4 regions of the Paenibacillus tritici genome follow, and region 3 is predicted to be linked to each of the others. Evidence: predicted binding sites of a transcription regulator. Region 3 holds the regulator's gene; each other region holds the start of a gene.

Region 1 (2,208 bases), 2.4 Mb from region 3:
CGTAGAGTTGTAGATTTGCAGACCGCCCGTCGGTAAAGTCGTGGGTTGAATCGTGATACCAATATACACTTGCCTACGCGAAAGCCGGATTTTATCCTGGCCTTTGTAACTGGGGATGTCTGAACCAGGGTAGCTATATACGGTTCCCATCCAATCAACTTCCAGGTCATTAAATAGTTTCAGAAAGCCTCTATTATCTTCCATGGTGCAAAACAATAATTTGTTGTCCAGGTAGACGCCGGATACCGTGTTGTCCAGCAAACTTGAGGTGGTAGGCTCGCCCATTAGCTCACCGGCATAAAAAATGAGCATACCGGTCTGTCCAAGAGCGATTTGCGTATGCCCATCCGGGTGGACGACCAACGGATTGTGTGCCGTGTCAAAGGTAAGCTGAAATTGGGACCCGTACGGATGAACGCTGTCATCCGCAATGGATATGGCGGCGACATAATCTTTTCCATCGGCAACCTTACAGGCTACATAGATATAGGAGCTATTCTCATTGCTGGCCAAGGCGAAAGGCCGGCCTGGGCCGACATCCACATTTTTCAAAACCGTATTCGTAAGGGAATCAATAATCGTAACGTTCTTATTTCCGTAATTGGCTACATAGGCTTTCTTGCCATTCGAAGCAACGAGGACAGCAACGGGACGGGCAGGAATGGAGCTCATATTGCCTACAGGAACCGTATTGATAATGCTGTGGGTGCTCGTATCAATGATGGAGAGCGAACCGATACGGGTATTCGCTACGAATAGCTTCTTCTCGTCGGGGTCCATGGCCATAGCGCCAGGGTTGGCACCTACCTGAATCCGCTTGATGATCCGAGCTTCAACAGGATCAATGACGGCGACATAGCCATGTTGATAGTCAATTTCATAAGTTACATAGACATATGGATCGCGTGAGGGTAGTTTCCTGCTGCTGTTTGCTTCTGCCTTGTTTGGATTCATGGATTAATCCCCTTTCCTGGATTGAACCGGATGGACTTCCCGGACCCGAGGGACCGGCTGGTCAGATGGGCAGGCGCGCCGGATTGAATCCGGATGCCGCATCTCCGAAGTCTGCTGTAGGGTATGCATGGATTCTCCAGCCCGACTAGCATAACGTCCTGCCAGACTGCAAAAAAGGGCGTAAATAACGAAGAATAATAGATTCCCATCAGGAATGCCCATAGGAAGAACTGCCTCTTTAGGGGAGACATCGGTTTTCTGCGTATACCGCACCACCAGATTTTATGGTAAATTTGACATGTCAGTGAAAACTTTCACGTTGTTTTTCTGATAGTGACTTTTATCACGTAAATGTGATTGTGATCACGTTACAATGGCATAAAGGAACAAATTTTAAGTAATTAGAAGGGGATAGGAATCATGGCTTATAACAAACCGCAGGGAATCGCTGAGGTCACGGTTGAGAACGGAGTTAAGAAGGCGCATAATCCGCTCAGCACTGTACTTATTCTTGGTTTCTTGGGAGGAGCGTTTATCGCGCTCGGATTTTTGCTGGATATTCGGGTCATTGCAGGTGCGCCTGCCGAGTGGGGGTCCATTGCCAACTTCATCGGAGCGGCGGTGTTCCCGGTCGGACTGATCCTGGTGCTGCTTGCCGGAGGGGAACTGCTGACAGGGAATATGATGGCGGTGCCGCTGGCTTTTATTGCGAAGAAGATTTCGTTCTGGGAAGTCATTAAGAACCTCGTGCTGATTACTCTCAGCAATCTGGCAGGTGCCTTGTTCGTGGCTTATTTCTTCGGTCACATCGTTGGCCTTACATCTGATGGTGTGTATCTGGAGAAGCTGGTAAGTATGGCGGAGCATAAGATTGATGCTACCTTCCTGCAGGCCTTCATCTCCGGGATCGGCTGTAACTGGCTCGTGGCTCTGGCGGTATGGCTCTCCTATGGGGCAGACAATTTCAGCGGCAAAATCCTCGGTATCTGGTTCCCGACCATGGCGTTTGTGGCTATCGGCTTCCAGCACGTTGTAGCTAACATGTTCCTTATCCCTGCTGCGATCTTTGAAGGACATTTCACCTGGGCACAGTATGCCGCCAACTTCGTTCCGGTCTGGCTGGGCAATCTGACGGGCGGCGCGATCTTCGTGGCTGCCGCATACTGGATGGCCTATCTGCGCAAGGACCCGGCGGCTGTAACATCTGTTGAAGGAATCCCCGCTCAAGGGCTGAAGAAACACGCTTAAAGAAGA
Region 2 (2,208 bases), 2.7 Mb from region 3:
CGAAGAGGACAAGCCGGCTCTGTTGCCGCAGGCCCTGCCCAAGGGGCTGGCTGAAGGTACACTGGACAGCATCTGGAGCACGATCAACCGGCTGGAGAGTCCGGTATTCTCCACGGAGGATATCAGCAGCCATGCGCCGATCTCGCGGATCTCTGTCCGCAAATATCTGGCTTTTCTGACCGAAGCGGGGATTCTGGAAATGGAGCTTAGCTACGGCGCGGTGGGCAGACCGGTCTATATGTACAGGGTGAAGCCGGAGGGGTATGAACGGATAAGTAAGTACTTATAAGCGGGTGGAACGGAACGATGAGGATAGCTGGGGATAGTGTGGAGTCACGGCTGTCCCGAGGTTGCCCCCAGGCGGTCCATGACTCCATAGCCGTTGCGAAATGCTGTGAAGTAATTATGCTGTGCCATACCTAAGCGTGCGCTGAATCACTCGAAGGCCTGCTGCAAGGCCAGCGGGTTGAACGGGTTCATAATTTTGTAAGCCTTCAAGTGAGGGTTATTCAAATCATTGTCATAGATAATCATATGCTGCTTACCCTTCAGAATAATATCGAAGCGCTGCTTGCGGTCCGTCTGTACGATAGTAATGTAATAGCTGTACCTGCTGCCGGAGCTGACATTTCTGGCTGATTTCATTAAGCGGACGTCAGAGAAATCCTCACAGATCTGTCTGATCGCTTCCGGTTCAGTAACGACAATATCCTTCTGTTCACCGGGAACAGAAGACAACCGGGTAATCTCCAGGGCAGCGATATCTTCCAGAGTAAGTGATCTGGCAACGACTCGTTTGAATGAAGTATAGCGGTTTGCGGAATAGGTGATCAGAGAGACCCCTGCTGCTGCCAAAATCGTTCCGGCAAGCATATATTTTTGGCTTTTTTCCATAGTTTCTGCTCCTCCTAGTAATACAGTCGTGTAAGTCCCCATTATAAATCTATAAACACATCCGGGCAAATGTACTAACTTTATTTACTTTATTATTACTTTAATCACTATATTATTTCTTTAATCACTTAATAGCGGAGGGCGGTCTCTTTCAGGTTATGATGATTGTGAAAATATGCACAATTACAATTGGAGGAACAATCAATGAACCGAAAGAGATGGGCAAGTCTGCTGGGCACAGGGTTGCTGCTGGCAAGTCTGGTGGCGCTGCCAGCCTGCAGCAGTAACAAAGGGGAGTCTACGGACATTGTTATTATCGGCGGCGGCGGGGCGGGAATGACCGCGGCCATTGAAGCGCATAATCAGGGTGCGAAGGTTATTTTAATTGAAAAAATGCCTATGCTCGGAGGCAACACCGTCCGCGCGGAAGGCGGGCTGAATGCCGCAGGCACACCTTATCAGGCTGCGGCGGGCATCACCGACAGTCCTGAGCTGCATTATGAGGACACCATGAAGGGCGGCAAGAACCTGAACAACCCGGAGCTGGTCAGAACGCTTACGAATGGCGCGGCCGCTTCAGTAGAATGGCTGAAGGAGAACGGAGCCGAGCTGTCTGAGGTAGGCCGCGCAGGCGGGGCAAGTGTGAACCGGATTCACCGTCCGGCGGGCGGAGAGGCGGCAGGTAATTTCATAGTGGTTGCACTGAAGAAGAAGCTGGAAGAAGACAAGATTGATGTGCGGCTGCAGACGACTGCGGATGAGATCGTCAAGAACAAGGACGGCGTGGTTACCGGAGTGAAGGTGACGGATAAGGAAGGCAAGCATTATACGATCAGCGCGAATTCCGTGATTCTGGCGGCCGGCGGTTTTGGAGCCAATATGGATATGATCAAGGGCTACCAGCCGCAGCTTGAGGGGTTCTCCACTACCAACCATCCGGGCGCGACGGGCGATGGAACAACAATGGCCGAGAAGATCGGGGCCAAGCTGGTAGATATGAAGGAGATTCAGATTCATCCGACTACCATTCCGGGTCAAGGCGTGCTGATCACCGAAGGCGTGCGCGGAGACGGTGCGATTCTGGTGAATAGCGAAGGTAAACGATTCACGAATGAACTGCTGACCCGCGATGTCGTGTCCCGGAACATTCTGGCCCAGTCCGGCAAGGTGGCCTACATTATTTTCAATGATGAGCTGCGTGCCAACCTGAAGGCGACTGAAGTTTATTTTGGAATGGATCTGGTACAAGAAGGGGCGACCCCAGCGGAATTGGCTGAACAGATTGGCGTAGATGCTGCAGCGTTGACCGATACG
Region 3 (2,208 bases):
GATCATGCGCAGCCTCTACAAATTTCACGAAAAACTCTGGAGGACAGGTGTAAGGGGCATGCGGCGAGAGCATCGTAGTAATTCTGCCGTCGGCCTTGCCATGCCAGTCACGGGCAAATGCAATCGCCTCTGCGAGCTTGGACTTCTGCTCCTCTTCCGGGCATAGCCCGATCACGCCGCGCATCAGCACAGCCCGAATCCCGGATTGTCCGGTCACTTCTGCTACCCGGTCCATATGATCATACATATCGAGGAAAGTCGTCGTCCCGCCCTTCAGCATTTCCAGCACGGACAACGAGGTTCCCCAATATACATCATCACCAGTGAATTTCGCTTCCATCGGCCACATCTTCTCCTGCAGCCAGGTCTGAAGCACCATATCATCACCGTATCCGCGCAGCAGCGACATTGCCGTATGCCCATGGGTATTCACAAGACCCGGCATGAACAGCAGACGGCTGCCGTCCACCACCCGAGCATTCTCTTCCATGACAGGCTCAGCTTCACCTATGTAAGTAATCAGATCGTCCTCAATGGTCATATACCCGCTTAGAACCGGCTTGTCACTGCCCGGAACCAGGAAACGGCCATGCTTGATTATCGTCTTATTGCTGCTCATCTTCGGTCTCTTCCTTTCCATCATGCAAATAATAGGCCAGGCTCTGCAGATCGGTGGTAAAGTCTGCGGCATGAATCCGGATATTGGCAGGAGTCTTGAGAATAACCGGTGCGAAGTTCAGAATAGCCTCGATGCCGGAGTCTACAAGAATATCAGCTACGTTCTGGGCTTCGCTGTCCGGTACGGTAATGATCCCGATGCGGATTCCCTGGGAACGGATCGTATCGCCGAGCTCTTCCATCGGCTGCACAACCAGTGAGTTGATCTGCTGGCCCACCTTCGGCGGGTAAGCATCGAAGACGGCCGTAATCTTCATCGTATCCTTCAGATAGGCATTGTAATTGGACAAGGCATGGCCAAGATTACCGGCGCCTACCAGAGCGACGTTGATTTGCTGGTCAAGCTTCAGGATATGACGGATTTTCTCGATCAGATAGGATACATCATAACCGATGCCTTTTCTGCCGAAATCACCGAAATAAGCCAGATCCTTACGGATCTGAGCAGGGTTCAGATCAAGCTTCTGGCCCAGCTCCTGAGAAGAAACGGTTGAGATTTCGCGTTTTTGGAGATCGTTCAGGAAACGCAGGTACACTGGAAGCCTGCGGACGACAGCCTCCGATATTTTATCCGATTTCATGTTTTCTCCTCCTAAAAGTTTGGATAGCATACGCTTCCTTGTATAACTTCGCTAAACTTGCCTCGAAAGCCAATTATAGGAACCGTGCCCCGCCGCCTGCCTGACTCAGCAGCTACAGCCGGGGCGCGGATCTTCAGGTTAACCATAACTTATTCATCATATCAATAGCAGAGGAATTAGGAAACCCCGCCTTCTTCCAGCCATTCGGCGATCCTCGGGACCATCTGATCCGTCAGCATATGCTCCATCTTGGGGCCGGGCAGAGAATACAGGAAGTATTTGCCATAATAAGATTCAATGACCCTGGTATCATATACAATAACGATTCCGCGGTCCTGCGCCGTGCGGACCAGCCGCCCGAAGCCCTGCTTGAAGCGGATGACGGCCTGCGGGACGGACAGCTTCATGAACGGATTCTTCTTCTGTGCCTGGAGCAGCTCCGACTTCGCCTCAGCCAGCGGATGATTCGGCGGCTGGAACGGAAGTCTGACGATCGCCAGGCAGGTCAAGGCTTCCCCGGGGATATCCACCCCTTCCCAGAAGCTGCTGGTCCCCAGCAGCACAGAAGCCGAGCTGTCCTGGAAGCGACGGATCAGCTTGCTCCGGCTGCCGCCCTCCACCCCTTGTCCAAGCACCGCGATATCCTGCGAGGCAAGCGCCTCCTTCAGCGGATCATAGACCTGGCGCAGCATCTTGTACGAGGTGAACAGCACCAGCATCCGTCCCCGGGTAGCTACAGCGGTCTCAGCAAGGGAATGCACCAGCGTGTCCACAAAACGGGCATCCCCTATACTTCCCTTGACGCTCGGGAAGTCACGGGGGATCACCAGCAAAGCCTGCTCCCGGTATTTGAATGGCGACGGAAGCAGTGCGGTCATCAGCTGCCCTTGCTCCGCAGCCTCGCCAAGACCCAGATTGTCAATCATGAACTGGAAGGACTTATCTACGG
Region 4 (2,208 bases), 270 kb from region 3:
ATCAATGACAACGCTTGATAAACCTCCATTGGCCTCACCTCCCTTCCGGGAGATTAGCCGACCGCCCTTGTAAGCCTTCTATTGCTTCTGCGATTATAGCATGAGACCTAATAATATGGAAGAATATGCCGAAGATTGTTATTTACAAGCTTTCCGCAGGAATGCTCACTTCGGAAGCACCAGCAGTCACCGGATTTCTACCGCTAACAGCGGTTTGATCATGAAATCTGGTGGCAACAGCGGCCGGAGGCAAACATTCTCTGGAGTCATGGCAATCCCAGCAGAAATAATTTGAGAACCCTTCTCCTATGCGGTATTCTTAAACAGTCAGGGAGAATACATATGAAGGCGGTGCCGTGGAATGTCCACGAAATGGATGCGCTTGTTGCTGTGCCTTATCCTGCTTGCCACGGCAAGCGGCTGCGGCTTCGGATCAGGGAATACAGGGAGCAGTAACAGGGGCGAAGGATTAACTTTTTCCGTGCTGGTGGGTGAAAGTGAATTAGCCGGAAGCTCTGTCAGACTGCTTAACGAAGCCTATGTTAAAGGTATTTCAATAGTAGAGCTGTTCAAGAAGAGCGGCGTTGTTAGATTGGCAGCCGACGGGCACAGTATTCTTGAGGTGAATAAGGTTGCACTTGATCCGGGTATGAGCTGGGAGATCCAGGTGAACGGCAAAAGCATTCAAGAATTGAACACGATCGTAGAGCCGGGGGCAGCAATTGTTATAGCGGCAAGGCCGGCTGCGATAGGAACGGTGTTCTATCCTGTCATCATTACCGTGAACGGGGGGAGCGAGCAGCCTGAGCTGACGCATTCTCATGTTCTTCCCTTTGTAGAGGATATGTCAGTAAGAGCACTGATGAAGAACAGTGGAATGGTTAAGCTTGCGGATGATAACCGGACGGTACTCACTGTAATGGAATATACCCCGCTCAGCAGTGAAGAATGGAGGCTGAAGGTCAATGATAAAGCTCTGCTGGGAAATGGAGTGGACATGAAGCTGAAGCCGCAGGACAAGCTGGAGATTGCTCTGGTGTTGAGATAATGGAATAGAGAGTAGCGGATAAGCGGATTTCTGTGCGAAAAGGCATAGAGATCTGCTTATTTTAAAATATAAAAATCTAGTTGTTGCACACGATAACTTATCCTTTAAAAGAACCGGAAAAGCCGTTTTTACTTGTTGTGAAAAATTTCACATCTAGTGTGACTGGGGTCACACTTGCCATAGAATTTGGGGCAGTATAATTTCACTATGAGGTAAGTATTAGTAGAAACCAGAGTTTCTGAAGGAGGGTCTACCAGTGGCAGCGGAAAGAGAAAAGTTAGTGCTGATTGGCAATGGCATGGCGGGAGTAGGCACTATTGAGCAGATTCTAAAGCTGGGCGGGGCTTATGATATTACAGTCTTCGGCAGTGAGCCGCATCCCAATTATAACCGGATTATGTTGTCCTATGTACTTGAAGGCAGTAAAACCATTGAGGATATTATTCTGAATGACCTCGGATGGTATGAAGATAATCACATTACACTGCATACAGGAACAACAGTTGTCCGTATTGATGAGAATTCCAAACAGGTTATTACAGATACAGGGATGGCTGTTCCCTATGACAAAGCCATTATTGCAACAGGCTCGAATTCCTTCATTCTGCCCGTACCCGGCAGCACCAAGGATGGGGTCGTCGGCTTCCGCGATATCGCGGATTGCGATGCTATGCTGGAAGCAGCGAAGCAGTACCGCACGGCGGCTGTGATCGGCGGAGGACTGCTTGGTCTGGAAGCAGCGAAGGGTCTTGTCAATCTGGGCATGGATGTTACCGTTGTGCATCTGCTGGAGGATCTGATGGAGCGGCAGCTGGACCGCACGGCTTCATCCATGCTGCAGGCAGAGCTTACGCGTCAGGGTGTGAAGTTTGCCATGGGCAAACAGACTGTTGAGCTGACCGGCGATGAACGGGTTACGGGTCTGCGCTTCAGTGACGGCAGTGAACTGCCGGCAGAGTTTGTGGTTATGGCCGTCGGCATCAAACCTAACGTTCAGCTTGCTAAGGACAGCGGCATTACGGTTAACCGCGGGATCGTGGTTGACGATTACCTGCGGACCTCTATGGCTGATGTGTATTCCGTCGGCGAATGTACAGAACACCGGGGCACCTGTTACGGATTAGTAGCACCGCTTTTCGAGCAGGGCATGGTTCTGGCCA

Evidence for each region. The regulator Rex, encoded in region 3, represses fermentation and respiration genes when NADH is low (regulators of the CRP and FNR family bind a similar motif). The targets are predictions, from matches to a motif close to TTGTGAAATATTTCACAA.
Region 1: KDC22_RS30995 (formate/nitrite transporter family protein) is a predicted target of Rex. The motif match lies at 1,257-1,274, and genes of this name have one in related genera.
Region 2: KDC22_RS08745 (flavocytochrome c) is a predicted target of Rex. The motif match lies at 1,060-1,077, and genes of this name have one in related genera.
Region 4: nirB (nitrite reductase large subunit NirB) is a predicted target of Rex. The motif match lies at 1,184-1,201, and genes of this name have one in related genera.

What each region holds. Positions count from the first base shown of each region.
Region 1 is NZ_CP073365.1:7,201,778-7,203,985, reverse strand. Features, by position in the region: gene KDC22_RS31005 (YncE family protein) at 1-954, opposite strand, end outside; gene KDC22_RS31000 (hypothetical protein) at 945-1,103, shown strand; gene KDC22_RS30995 (formate/nitrite transporter family protein) at 1,375-2,202, shown strand.
Region 2 is NZ_CP073365.1:2,074,549-2,076,756, forward strand. Features, by position in the region: gene KDC22_RS08735 (response regulator) at 1-289, shown strand, start outside; gene KDC22_RS08740 (hypothetical protein) at 436-894, opposite strand; gene KDC22_RS08745 (flavocytochrome c) at 1,099-2,208, shown strand, end outside.
Region 3 is NZ_CP073365.1:4,785,029-4,787,236, forward strand. Features, by position in the region: gene KDC22_RS20695 (amidohydrolase) at 1-619, opposite strand, end outside; gene KDC22_RS20700 (redox-sensing transcriptional repressor Rex) at 606-1,259, opposite strand; gene dinG (ATP-dependent DNA helicase DinG) at 1,436-2,208, opposite strand, start outside.
Region 4 is NZ_CP073365.1:5,051,290-5,053,497, reverse strand. Features, by position in the region: gene KDC22_RS21980 (hypothetical protein) at 362-1,048, shown strand; gene nirB (nitrite reductase large subunit NirB) at 1,305-2,208, shown strand, end outside.